DNA from 4 places in the Bacillus sp. iso_77 genome. Region 4 is predicted to be linked to each of the others. Evidence: riboswitches for the same ligand, from Rfam matches in the RefSeq annotation. Region 4 holds a riboswitch; each other region holds the start of a gene.
What was found. A riboswitch is a leader RNA that binds a small molecule or an ion and turns the genes downstream of it on or off. The one in region 4 is predicted to bind thiamine pyrophosphate.

Region 1 (3,564 bases), 1.3 Mb from region 4:
CCCCATTTTATTGCACCGGTTTAAGCTGACCATCCCGGTCGTTGTCGCTGAAATCATCATGGGGCTCATCATTGGAAAAAGCGGTCTTCAACTAGTTGTTGAACACGACGCATGGCTAGATACGTTATCCATGCTAGGTTTTATTTTTCTTATGTTTTTAAGTGGACTTGAAATAGATTTTTCTTCTTTTGAATCAAAGAAGAAAGCGCGAGAACTACCAAATGGATTAAAAGAACCGAATACATTTAAAACAGCGACCATTATTTTTGTTGGCGTATTTTGTATGTCCTTTATCCTGTCTTATGCGTTTGTCCTTGCAGGATTTATTCAAAATGCCTTTTTAATGACGCTTATTATTTCCACCATCTCATTGGGTGTCGTGGTTCCTACCTTAAAAGAGGAAAAGTTGATGCAGACGAATATTGGTCAAATCATTTTGCTTGTAGCCGTCATTGCTGATTTGGTGACAATGATTTTACTTGCTGTGTTTTCCTCCATTTATGGCGATGGAACAGGGAACATGTGGTTGCTCTTATTATTATTTGCGGCAGGTATTCTTCTTTATTTATTTGGCCGGGTATTTAAGACAAAGTCCATTTTTCAGTCAATGTCAAAAGGAACGGTGCAAATTGGGACAAGAGCCATCTTTACTCTCATTATAGTCTTAGTTGCCTTATCTGAATCACTCGGTGCTGAAAATATTCTTGGGGCTTTTTTAGCAGGTGTGCTTGTGTCTCTTCTTTCGCCTAATAAAGAGCTCGTACAGCAGCTGGACTCGTTTGGCTATGGATTTTTAATTCCGATCTTTTTTGTGATGGTTGGTGTGGACCTGAATATATGGTCACTCTTTAAAGATCCAACCATCATGATCATGATTCCGCTACTGTTTATCGCATTATTGCTTAGTAAACTCGTTCCGATTCTTTATTTAAAAAAATGGTATGACATGAAAAAAGTTATCGGTTCTGGTTTTTTATTAACCTCGACGTTATCCCTAGTTATTGCTGCTGCAACGATTGGTGAGCGGCTTGGTGTCATTGATCATAAAATGTCAGGAGCCCTTATTCTAGTCGCTGTGCTCACGAGTGTTTTAACGCCTGTTTGGTTTAAGGCGTTATTTAAACAAGAACGTGAAACCAATCATAAAAAGCGTGTGACGTTTATTGGAGCGAATCAGCTGACGTTACCTGTGACGCTTGATTTGCATCAGGATGAATATGACATTCGTATTTTACACGTCTTTCAGGAAAATAAAGAAGCCTTGCTTGCTGACTCCATCTTTGAAGTTGAAGCGATTGAACAATATGACGATGATACGCTCAGGCAGGCTGGCATCGGGCAAGAGGATGTGCTCGTTGTAGCTACAGGCAGTGAAACGAAAAATAAGGAAATTGCTTTATTTGCAAAAGAAGAAGGGTCTAAACAAGTCATTGCAAGTGTTAACAAAGCGGAAGCCGAGCTGACTTTAAAGGAAGCAGGGATCGATACCTTTTCTAACTTCTTATCATCTAAAACGGTGCTGAGGGCATTGATTGAAGCACCTGATGCGATTCGCTTGTTAACAAATGAGGATTCTTCTTTGTATCAAATTCAAATGAACAATCATCGGTATCATAATGTCATGCTGAGGGAATTTCCTTTTACCGGCGATTTGGTGTTTGTCCGTATTTTTAGAGGAATTGACAGCTTAGTACCGCATGGGGATACGACGCTTAGAAGCGGTGACCGCGTGCTTGTGTCTGGCTCCCGGGAGTATGTGGCAGGACTTAGAGCCCAATTAGAGTTGCGATGAACCCTTGACCGATGAACAAATCCTGATTAAGATAGAGGTACAACAATATATGTTTGATCCACTAGGGGAGTCCTTTAAAAGGGCTGAGATAAAAGTGTAGACTTTTAGACCCTCATTACCTGAACAGGTTCATACCTGCGTAGGGAAGTGGTGCGGTGTTTGACTATGCTTTTTACAAATTCCAAACCACTTTCCACGCGGAAAGTGGTTTTTTTATATGGAAAAACAGGAGGAGAGGAACATGACATTTTCGAACGAATGTAAAGAAGCAGCAGCTAGATGGTGGAATGGGAGCTTTACACACCCTTTTGTGAAAGGGATTGGTGATGGCACACTTTCACTCGATCGTTTCACTTATTATGTGATGCAGGATTCGTACTATTTAACTCATTTTGCAAAAGTACAATCGTATGGAGCCGCTATTAGTGAGGACTTACATACGACAGGCAGAATGGCATATCATGCGCAGGGTACGTATGAAGCAGAGCTATCACTGCATAGAAAGTTCACAGAACTGCTCCAGATCTCTGATGAAGCGCTGGCAAACTTTAAACCTTCTCCAACTGCTTATGCATATACCTCGCATATGTACCGATCTGTGAAAAGCGGTCGTTTTGAAGAAATTTTAGCCGCATTATTGCCGTGCTACTGGCTTTATTATGAGGTAGGAGAAAAACTGAAACAAACAACGCCTGACCATCCGATTTATCAAGAATGGATTTTGACATATGGCGGGGATTGGTTTAAAGAGCTTGTTTTTGAACAGGTGAACCGTTTTGATGAACTTGCAGAAAAAGCGCCAGAACATGTGCGGGCTAATATGAAAGAAAATTTCGTGATTTCGAGCTATTACGAATACCATTTCTGGGAGATGGCGTATGAAAAAGAAATGTGGCAAACAGCATGCTTAGATGGGGTTGGTGCAAATGGAACTCCATGCAGTGACAAATGATACGCTTCCTGTCAGGGAGCTCATCAAGCAAATAAAAGACATTGCGTCTGAAGTAGACTTTATTCATATTCGTGAACGATCGAAGGCAGCAGGTGAGCTGGTTCACCTCGTGAAACAACTACTAGCAGAAGGTGTTCCGAAAGAAAAGCTGATTATAAATGACCGAGTTGACGTTGCGCTGCTGACCAATATTCACCGGGTTCATCTTCCAGGACACAGCTTTTCGCCAAAGGAATTAAGACAAAAATTTCCTCATCTCCATGCGGGGGTATCGGTTCATTCGATAGAAGAAGCCAAAGCAGCAGAGAAGAACGGGGCAGAGTATGTCATGTTTGGGCATGTGTATGATACCGCATGCAAACCCGGACTACAGGCGAGAGGCATAAAGATTGTGGAAAACATGACTTCTACGCTGTCCATTCCAGTCGTTGTCATTGGTGGAATCACACCAGAACGACTGCCAGAATTGATGCATGTTGATTTAAAGGGAATAGCCGTCATGTCGGGAATTTTTGCTCATCCTCAGCCGCGCAAAATGGCGCAAACATTTTCTAAAAAGCGAAAGGAGAATCCTTATGAACAAGCATTATGATGTTGCAATCATTGGTGGTGGAATCATAGGGATGTCGATCGCTTATCACCTTGCAAAAGTAGGAAAGCAGATTGTCTTATTTGAGGCAAATGAGATCGGGAAGCAAACGACGAGTGCGGCTGCTGGCATGCTGGGTGCACATGCTGAAGGAGAAGGTGATGAAGATACTTTCTTTCAAGTAGGCAGACAAAGTCAGGCTTTATATGAAAAATTAACGGTCGACCTTCA
Region 2 (3,564 bases), 1.1 Mb from region 4:
TTGAATGAAAAGGAGGCTACCTTTATGAAACAAAAGAAAAAACGAACATCTCCAGAGAGACAAACAGTCCTGTTTCATTTAACAGATGCCCTCATCCCAAGTGTTGAAACGATGGCGATTGCAGTAAGAGCATTTTTGCACCTCGTAAGAAAAGCCATTTCAGCCGTTTTATAAAACCCCGCACTAGAGGAGTGCGAGGTTTTTTTTAGGATTGATAGATTTGGCTGCCTTGATTGATAAACTCTTTTGCCTTCTTCTCCATCTCTCTTTTCACTTCTTCTGATTGGTTGCGGATGTCATGGGAAATTTTCATACTGCAAAACTTTGGTCCACACATGGAACAGAAATGAGCGGTTTTAGCACCTTCAGCAGGCAATGTTTCATCATGGAATGCCAGCGCTCGTTCTGGGTCAAGTGACAGGTGAAATTGATCCCGCCATTTGAATTCAAATCTCGCTTTCGATAAGGCATCATCACGCTTTTGAGCAGCAGGATGTCCTTTTGCTACATCAGCTGCATGTGCGGCAATTTTATAGGCGATGACGCCTTCTCTTACATCTTCTTTGTTCGGCAGACCTAAATGCTCTTTTGGTGTCACATAGCACAGCATGGCGGTTCCGTACCAGCCAATCATCGCCGCACCGATCGCGGATGTAATATGATCATATCCCGGTGCAATATCTGTTGTTAGAGGACCTAACGTATAAAAAGGTGCCTCTTTGCATATCTCCATCTGCTTATCGACATTCTCTTTGATTTTATCCATTGGAACATGACCAGGTCCTTCAATCATGACCTGTACATCATGTTTCCAAGCGATCTCTGTCAATTCCCCTAACGTTTCCAGCTCTGCAAACTGCGCTTCGTCATTTGCGTCCGCAATGGATCCCGGTCTGAGCCCGTCCCCAAGCGAAAAGGCAATGTCATACGTTTTCATGATTTCACAAATTTCTTCAAAATGGGTATACAGAAAGTTCTCTTGATGATGAGCGAGACACCATCTTGCCATAATGGCTCCGCCTCTTGAAACAATTCCTGTGACCCGATCGACTGTGAGCGGAATATACCTTAACAGGACGCCCGCATGAATGGTGAAGTAGTCAACCCCTTGCTCTGCCTGTTCAATTAATGTGTCTCGGTATACTTCCCACGTCAAATTTTCTGCGATTCCATTCACTTTTTCAAGTGCCTGATAAATCGGGACAGTTCCTACTGGGACTGGGCAATTGCGGATAATCCATTCTCTCGTTGTATGAATATCCTTTCCTGTAGACAGGTCCATCATCGTATCTGCCCCCCATCTAATTGCCCATGTCATCTTCTCCACCTCTTCTTCAATGGACGACGTCACAGCTGAATTGCCAATATTCGCATTAATTTTCACGTGAAAATTCTTCCCGATGATCATCGGCTCACTTTCAGGATGGTTGATATTCGCTGGAATGACCGCTCTTCCACTAGCCACTTCCTCTCTAACAAACTCAGGACTTAGCTGTTCTCTCAAAGCGATAAACTCCATTTCAGGCGTAATGATCCCCTTTTTTGCATAATGCATTTGCGTCACACAAGCACCTTGTTTCCCGCGGAGCGGCACATGATGAAAATCTGTATGGGCAGCTTGAAAGGATTCTTTCCCATTCAAGCGATATCCATTATCTTCTGGCTTTACTTGACGCCCTTCATAGCTTTCAGTATCTTCTCTTTCTTTAATCCATTTTGATCTCAGGCGCTTTAATCCCTTTGTGACATCAATATGAGCCTCCTCATCTGTATACGGTCCACTTGTATCGTACACACGAATCGGTTCATTTTGGATATCACCTGCTTGTGTCACTGTATTTGTGAGCACGATTTCTCTTTTTGGCACCAAAATGTCAGGTCTTGAACCTTGTTCATATACCTTTCGACTGCCTTCAAAATTTGATAATAAAGATTGCGATGATGGAACATTTGTCTTTTCATTCATTTGCTGTTCTCTCCTTCTTTTCGTGTGACCGGTCAGGATGGAATCAGCACCAGCAAAAAACCAGATTCTATGTAAAGAACCTGGTTTCGTCGTCAGAAAAAAACATGTATGCCATTCATATGGCACATGTATCATCTTCAACTTCCCCACGCTGGTACGAGCCAGATCAGGTCCAAAGGGTTAAGAAGCTTGTCTTCTCTCTCAGCCCGCATTTCCGGGCACCCCTAGTCACTTATATTGATTTCCACAACAGTGTAGCATAGCTGAGAAATGAAAAAAAGAAGTTTCAGGAAAATAGTTCCTTTCCCCTACAATGAATACATGATCTTCACGATATACATCTTTATATACACGATCTATCTCTCTCATTTCGATTAAATCAGAAATAATCATTGATCCTTTTCTCCTATTATGTATAATTAATCTAAACGGAGAATTTTTATACAAACATGATTCAAAGGAAGTTCTAGTCGATTGCAAACATTTCTTACATTTATCGTCGTTGGATTCTCAATTGCTCTACCTGTTGGAGCGATCACGGTTGAAATGACAAAGCAGGGATTAAAAAACGGATTCTTTCATGGATTAACTGTAGGCGCTGGTGGTATGACCATCGATATATTGCTCATCTTGGCTTTATATGCTGGATTTGCTCAATTTTTATCTTTGCCCTTTATCCAAATTCCGCTCTGGCTGATCGGTGCCATCTTTTTAATGATTCTTGCCTACGATTCGATTAAAAATGCGGATCAAGACATCCATTTAGCAGGAGAAAAAGTGAATAAATCATTCGCTAAAACATACCGAAATGGGCTGCTCGTCGCAGTATCCCCTGGAAACCTTGTGTTCTGGGTATCTGTGTTTGGTGCTGTACTGGCAGATGCTTATAAAAATACAAATTCATCTGAATTTATATTGGCTGCTACGGGTATTTTGGCAGGGATTCTTCTTCATGACATCGGTCTTCTCACGATTGTTTCCCTAACAAGAAAAGTGATGAACCGAACAATGATTAAGTGGACATCCATTATTGCCGGTATTTTATTACTTGGATTTGGCTGTTATTTCTTTTATGAATTTTATATCGGGATCAAAGTTTATTTTTAAAGAAAGGCTAAAGTTCGTCATGAACTTTAGCCTTTTTTATTCCAGCTTATCGGGTCATGCCTGTCTGACCTGTTTCAAATTGCGTTTTTCTCATATCTCTGAAGCGTGTAAATGCGCCTTCGTCTTTAATGACTTGGACAGCTCTACCATCTGCATAACGAGTCGCTGCTTCTTCTACTTGTGATACACCCTCTGATGTCAAGCGCCCATCTGTTTTAAGAGCAATATACACATTTTCATCCGTCACCATAACTTGTGAGTCTGTCACATGGTTCATTTTGTTCACTCGGTTAGCGATTTTTCTTGAACGCTGGATGTTCTCTTGTTTATCGTAGCCAGAGAACGACATTTGGTTATGATAGTTCATATCTCCATGACTGTAGCGTCCATCTCCACCAGTAAGTGGCATTCTCACTTGATCCTGTGTAGGGCGTGAACGATAATCAACATTCGTTGTATTTCTTCCGTTCATTCCCTCCATAAGCTCAGAA
Region 3 (3,564 bases), 800 kb from region 4:
CTAACACTTAGCACTCATCGTTTACGGCGTGGACTACCAGGGTATCTAATCCTGTTCGCTCCCCACGCTTTCGCTCCTCAGCGTCAGTTACAGACCAGAGAGTCGCCTTCGCCACTGGTGTTCCTCCACATCTCTACGCATTTCACCGCTACACGTGGAATTCCACTCTCCTCTTCTGCACTCAAGTTTCCCAGTTTCCAATGACCCTCCCCGGTTGAGCCGGGGGCTTTCACATCAGACTTAAGAAACCGCCTGCGAGCCCTTTACGCCCAATAATTCCGGACAACGCTTGCCACCTACGTATTACCGCGGCTGCTGGCACGTAGTTAGCCGTGGCTTTCTGGTTAGGTACCGTCAAGGTACAAGCAGTTACTCTTGCACTTGTTCTTCCCTAACAACAGAGCTTTACGATCCGAAAACCTTCATCACTCACGCGGCGTTGCTCCGTCAGACTTTCGTCCATTGCGGAAGATTCCCTACTGCTGCCTCCCGTAGGAGTCTGGGCCGTGTCTCAGTCCCAGTGTGGCCGATCACCCTCTCAGGTCGGCTACGCATCGTCGCCTTGGTGAGCCGTTACCTCACCAACTAGCTAATGCGCCGCGGGTCCATCTGTAAGTGACAGCCGAAACCGTCTTTCATCCTTGAACCATGCGGTTCAAGGAACTATCCGGTATTAGCTCCGGTTTCCCGGAGTTATCCCAGTCTTACAGGCAGGTTACCCACGTGTTACTCACCCGTCCGCCGCTAACATCCGGGAGCAAGCTCCCTTCTGTCCGCTCGACTTGCATGTATTAGGCACGCCGCCAGCGTTCGTCCTGAGCCAGGATCAAACTCTCCGAGGTATGCAGGATGCATATCACACATGCGTTGCTACACGATGTAGCGAACTTAGCATGTGATCATTTCCTGCCTCGTCAGTCTGACTGACTACCTATGATGTATCATAGGATTTTTTTATAAAAACTCGAATTAACAGGTACGTTTTGTCTTGTTTAGTTTTCAAAGATCATCTTCGTTATCGCTCAGAAGCGACTTTATTAATATAACATTCTATCAAAATGAAGTCAACAACTTTTTTCTCGAATGTTATTTCTCAACCGCGCTGTTTCAGCGGCGAATACAAATATAACACCTTTTAAAAGAAGAAACAAGTATTTTTTCTAAATAATTTATTTTTCCTGATCTCTTTCTATATATTCGTACAAAAAGGGCTTCTCTCAGTAATTCACTATTGTTGATCCTGTAGGTCTTTAGTATATTTATAATAGATTGAAATTTAATAACCGCAGGGGGAGCCTCGTGCTGAGAGTGAACAATTCGTTGTTCTGACCCTTTGAACCTGTCAGTTAATACTGAAGTAGGAATGTGGAATCACTTGCATACATGTATGTATGCAAGCCGATATGTTTTTCTATGAATCACATACTCATCCTGACATGGTCTCTCCTTGCACAATTCGTGAAAAGGGGATTTTTTTATGCAGCAATCAAATCAATTAGTACGACTGATGGAGATCGCCATTATGACTTCTCTTGCACTTGTTTTAGATTATTTATCAGGTCTCTTTTTAAGAATGCCAAACGGCGGGTCAATTGCACTGATCATGATTCCTGTCATTCTCATGTCCATTAGATGGGGCGTGTCTGCTGGATTTATCATCGGTGTGTTAATCGCAGGACTGCAGCTGATGAACAATCCTATTATTGCTACACCTGTACAAGGGTTTCTCGATTACTTTGTCGCATCTGTTGTGATTTGTTTAAGCGGGCTATTCTCAGGATCAATTAAAAAAGCCATTCAGGATAAAAAGCGAAAGAAACAATTCTTCTATATTATCCTAGCTGTATTTGTCGCCAGTTTCTTCAGACTGCTGACGTTCTTTATTTCAGGTGTAGTTTTCTTTTCTCATTATGCACCAAAAGGAACACCAGGATGGGTGTATTCATTAGTTTATAACAGCACATATATGATTCCTTCATTTATCATTTGTAGTATTGTTCTTTGTTTACTCATCCCTAGTGCGTCTCGTTTGGTTTTTCCTCGACAAAAATAACCCAGCTGTTTCAGCGGGTTATTTTTTTATGCATAATTTGCTGCTCTATTGAATCTATTAATAGTAGAAGATTTCATGCTGGAGGTACGACAATGAATCCTTACTCCATTATGCTGTGCTGTTACATCCTCAGTCTCGCCTACTTTTTGGCCAGTTTCTATGAGGCATTAAAAATAGCAGGTGTGAAAGGAAAAGTAGAGGCTTCTCCTTTTATATCTTATATTTTACTCGCCACCCTTTTTACTTTTTTCTCTCATTATTACTGGAAGCTGACGATATAATCTGTTGAATCTGAGCACTTAGTACAGACAGCTCCCATCCATACCCTATTTCTTCATGGTTCTCACCAGCCAGCTCAAACTGGCTGGTGACGGCAAAACTAGGTTGAAGTTTTTGATAAAATTGCTTCGCTGAATTTTGCTCAAATACCCAGAGCAGCATATTCTGATAGCCTTTCTCTATTAAATAATCCACACCTTTTGCAATCAAAGCCATACCCGCTCCTGATTTCTGTTTTCTCTGCAACAAATAGATGGCATAAAGCTCGCCATCATATATTGAATATCTCTCATCACGCTGTTTTCCGAAGGAAGCAAAACCAAATACTCCGTCAGCATCCTCTGCGACAAACGTGCCTTCAAGCGACCTGCTTCTCCAGCTCTCTTCCCGCTCCTCTACATTCAAAGCATCTAAATACTCTTGTGAAATAATGCCGTGATAAGTCGTTTGCCAGCTCTTCACATGAATTTCGGCAATTTTAGGAATATCATTATGTACTGCATGTCTAACCTTCATCTGCACACCCCTTTTAGCCATTTCTTACTCTATGTTTCATATGATAAGTTGCTATTTTATAAAAATCAATCTCTAATGGATATTCGTTGACATTCTGTCAACACCCCTATATATTGGGTACGACTTCTTCTATTGAAGAGTTGAACTTTATGAAAAGGGTGAAGAAAGAGATGGAATTTAAAACAACTGAGCTTCGGCAGTTTTTAAAAGAACAACTGCAAATACGTTCTCTTTCATTAAGAGAACTCAGTACACAAACAGAAATTGATAAAGCCACACTGTCTAGAATCATGAACGGAAAAAGAAAACCGACTTTGAACCATTTACAGCGGCTATCAGATGCTCTACACATTTCTTTAGATCATCTATTGGCCACGGCTGGATTTTCAATTAAAAACGAAAGAGTTCACGGTAATACGTTCATTCAAGCCGTAGAAGAGATTGAGCGAACGCTGAAAGATCATGATGTCTATGACGGGAAATTCAGCGAGAATGAACTGAAACAGAAGCTAAATGAATATGAGACCTATAGTCAATCAGACGAGGGAAAAGAAACGATCTCGGCATATTTTGAAAAAAAGATAGATACGATAAGCGGTGTTGGGCCATTTCTTGATCAATTGAAAAGCATGTACTGCTCGTTCATGAGCGGACGGGGGACTTCTCGAGAATTGATGTTGATGGGAGGCGCATTACTTTACTTCATTATGCCCGTT
Region 4 (3,564 bases):
ATGCTTCTCTAGGCCGAACTCTACCAATAGCTGATTCGTTTTTTCTTGCACAACAGGCTCTGGCCAATTTCGCTGTCTCCCACCAAATGCGATTTCATCAAACACTGTGTCCTGTATAAATTGAAGTTCTGGATTTTGAAATACAAAGCCTGCTTTTTCATATAATGTTCGGTCAGACCACTTTTTCAGATGTTTTCCTTTTAAGTAAATGTGACCTTTCTTTATTGGTTCTAAACGGATGACATGTTTAAGAAACGTACTTTTTCCGCTGCCATTTTCACCGATGATCGCAACCCAATCTCCTGCTTTTATATTAAGGTGCAGGTCATCTATAATGCTTTTTTTCCCGTAGCTTAATTGTAGATGATCTGTGCGAATAATGACCTCTCGATCTGTTGATGACAATTTCTCATGACGTTCTTTTCTCGCCTCAAAGGTTTGCAAGAGTGTTTGACTCAGTGAATGAAACGGATCTTGTAAGACATTGGACCATTTCTCGGGAAATATTTTCGGACGCCAAATGCCGGCTTCTTTCATTTCTCCCTCAAATGTGTTCATCACGTCTTTTGGCGTTCCATCTGCTATGATACGGCCTTGATGATCTAATAAGATCACCCGATCCATCCACTCGATGACACCGTCTAACACATGCTCCACAAAAATCATCGTCTGATTCTGTTCAGCCGAAAGCTGCTGAAGTAATTGAAATATCTCCATTCTTCCTGCTGGATCAAGCTGTGCTGTCGGTTCATCAAAGAACAGGACATCTGGCTCTAATGCTAGTAAACAAGCAAGCGCCAACCGCTGCTTCATTCCGCCAGATAAGGTATGAATATCTGTATTTGGGTCGACATCCAGCTGTACCTTTTTCATGAGATGCTGAATCATGTCATCCATTTGTTCTCGAGGGACAGATCGATTCTCTAAGCTAAACGCAATTTCTTCATTGACTCGGTGCATACAAAACTGCGAATCTGGGTCTTGAAACATGACACCAGTATGCCTTTGCCGCATCACTTCTCCCTGTACTTCAGCTTCCATATGCTCTGGAATAATGCCAGCAAGCACAGAAATCAGCGTAGATTTCCCGCTTCCACTTGGTCCTAATATCAGCACCTTTTCCCCCTTTTGAATAGAAAGAGATACTTGATGAAGAACGGGATTCGGCTGTTCATAAAAACGGACAGCGAGATTACTGCACGCGAGAAATGAATCCATGCTGGTCACCCTTACTTCGTTTTTCTTTCATGATGGCATATTGATTCAGCACACCCGTTTTAGATAAAGCATCCACCACAACCTTTGCCAAGCAACCACCGAGTAACATGCCGCTAATGACTTGAGTGACAAGTGTCATGAGTAACACTTGAGGCGTGTAATAGCCGAATCCATTGGCAATGAGGCTATATGCCATTGCCCCTACTGCTGCAAAGGCACCAGACAACATGAGTGTCCACATGCGATATCGCTTATAGCCAAAAAGAGCGAAGGCGATTTCTGCTCCAAGTCCTTGGCATACACCAATCAAAAGCGCAGAAAGACCGAAGTGGCTGCCTGTCAGTAATTCCACGGCAGCGGCAGCTGTTTCTGCGATGAGGGCAGCTCCTGGCTTTTGGATAATGTAAGCAACGATTGGACTGGCAATGACCCAAATTCCGAACATGATGTTGCCTCCTGCTGGACCGACAAGGGCTGTAATCGGTAAATAAAGAGTCGACCACCCTAAATAGATGACTCCGCATGCCACTGATAAAATGACAGCAAGAACGACTTCTTTCATCTTCCATGTCATGAAGAATGCACCTCCATTTGGACAGGCCACTCTTCGACAGTAAAGGCCATGTCCCAGAATTTATACTCAAGCTGACAGCTTAAGATGAAGTGCTGTTTCATTTTCTCCTTTTCCTTCTCACTTGCTCCTTCCGCCCACTGATCAAGCCGTTTGCAAAGCTCCACTGTAACAGAGTCCGTTAACCCGCCATAAAACGTGATCCACTCATAGAATGGATGGGCAGGGTCGGGCTCAACATCTTTAAGCATTCGTTTGCCTATTTCCCAATAGGTCCAAGGGCAAGGGAGCAAAACCGCAATGATTTCTCCTAGCGTCCCTTCCTTTGCGACTTGCAGCATGTGATGAATATAGTGATGAGCACTTGGCGCCAAAGACGCACCTTGCAGTTCATCATAAGCGACACCTGCCACTCGGCAAAGGTTTTGATGAGGATGTGTCTCACTATCAAGGACAAAAGCCATTTGTTGATGGAAAAAAGTAATGTCCTCTCTGTCTGTACATCTGCTGATGGCTGCCGCATAAATTTTAATAAAGGCATTTAAATATTCCGCATCCTGTTTGACATAATGAATGATCTGTTCCTTTTCGAGTTCTCCTGCTGCGAGTCCTCTCACAAACGGATGCTGATAAATCGCTTCAAATAATGGTTCTGCTTCTTGCCTTAATTGGGTTGAAAATGTCATAAAAAAAGCCTCCTCTTTTTCAGTTGAATAAATGAAAAAGCCACCCCAAATGGAGCGGCCTTCTTATCGATTCAATCATGAATAAGACAAGGTCCAGCTCCACTTCCCTCCGCTAGTACAAACTAGATCAGGTTCAAAGGGTCCAAGATTTCCTCTTGTCTCAGTCATACATGACTCCCCTAGTGGACTTTTGTCATTTAATTATCTTTACTCTACACATGTGGCGATTTGATGTCAACCGCCGATCTTAATTCAATGTATTGATCGTTGGCAGCTTCTCGATCCCTGCCGCATAGTAGAAATTAAGGACACTGAAGAAATCAATTGGCTTTCCTGTCTTTAAATCAACAGCCAAAATATGATCGCCGTAATTTGTCAGGTCATCAATGTCTAAACGCCTTGGCGTTGTCTTTCCGAGAGTATCAACAAAGCTGCTATGGTAGTACTGCCCACTAGCAAACGATGATTCATGATACATAAATAATGTCTCCACATCTAAGTAGACAAGAATGGCCTCAGAGGAACTCGCATATGGAGCAGAGTACGATACTGGTGCCGAAATACTCTTCACTTTTACACTGTCAACAGAATGCGTTCTCTGTTGATATTTTCCATCATATGAGAAATAAAATACACGCTCCCATTTATAATCAGCGGTCTTAGATTGTTTGTTATATACTTTTGTACCATTTGCGAAAACATCCCCATTGGCATACGAAGCAACAAAGTATTGCAATGTTGATGACAGGGATTCAGCACCTGTGAAATTTGGTGGGTTTTTTGCATTCACCTGTAATGTATATGAGTCTCCAAAGTCTCCACCGCTAGTAATACCAAACGCATAATCACCCGCTGGTAAATTGCTTAACGCAAGCAGACTGCCTGCCGGTTGAATCAGATCCGTTGGATAAGCTTGTCCTTCTTCATAATCAATAACAAATAATTGAACGAAATAATCAGCATTTGGAGAGGTAATCCGGCTGATGAGCGCCTGAGAGGACGATGTACTTAAGAACCATAAATCAACTGGATCTTCCTCGTTTAAAACTGCCGATTGATTAATGGCTAGTCCATCAATAGAGCGAACGG

Region 1: linked by a shared signal. The riboswitch ahead of tenA (thiaminase II) and the one ahead of tenA (thiaminase II) in region 4 are both predicted to bind thiamine pyrophosphate.
Region 2: linked by a shared signal. The riboswitch ahead of thiC (phosphomethylpyrimidine synthase ThiC) and the one ahead of tenA (thiaminase II) in region 4 are both predicted to bind thiamine pyrophosphate.
Region 3: linked by a shared signal. The riboswitch ahead of thiT (energy-coupled thiamine transporter ThiT) and the one ahead of tenA (thiaminase II) in region 4 are both predicted to bind thiamine pyrophosphate.

The regions. Positions count from the first base shown of each region.
Region 1 covers NZ_CM149683.1:1,150,082-1,153,645, forward strand. The annotation lists gene AC0VYC_RS05755 (monovalent cation:proton antiporter family protein) at 1-1,792, shown strand, start outside; TPP riboswitch at 1,846-1,955, shown strand; gene tenA (thiaminase II) at 2,034-2,744, shown strand; gene tenI (thiazole tautomerase TenI) at 2,719-3,336, shown strand; gene thiO (glycine oxidase ThiO) at 3,320-3,564, shown strand, end outside.
Region 2 covers NZ_CM149683.1:2,427,330-2,430,893, forward strand. The annotation lists gene AC0VYC_RS12490 (hypothetical protein) at 25-174, shown strand; gene thiC (phosphomethylpyrimidine synthase ThiC) at 206-1,966, opposite strand; TPP riboswitch at 2,093-2,202, opposite strand; gene AC0VYC_RS12500 (LysE family transporter) at 2,441-3,073, shown strand; gene AC0VYC_RS12505 (YhcN/YlaJ family sporulation lipoprotein) at 3,120-3,564, opposite strand, start outside.
Region 3 covers NZ_CM149683.1:2,749,899-2,753,462, forward strand. The annotation lists rRNA gene AC0VYC_RS14180 (16S ribosomal RNA) at 1-842, opposite strand, end outside; TPP riboswitch at 1,279-1,381, shown strand; gene thiT (energy-coupled thiamine transporter ThiT) at 1,478-2,053, shown strand; gene AC0VYC_RS14190 (GNAT family N-acetyltransferase) at 2,294-2,848, opposite strand; gene AC0VYC_RS14195 (DUF1232 domain-containing protein) at 2,998-3,564, shown strand, end outside.
Region 4 covers NZ_CM149683.1:3,553,946-3,557,509, forward strand. The annotation lists gene AC0VYC_RS18300 (ABC transporter ATP-binding protein) at 1-1,218, opposite strand, end outside; gene AC0VYC_RS18305 (ECF transporter S component) at 1,193-1,792, opposite strand; gene tenA (thiaminase II) at 1,789-2,475, opposite strand; TPP riboswitch at 2,563-2,666, opposite strand; gene AC0VYC_RS18315 (hypothetical protein) at 2,723-3,564, opposite strand, start outside.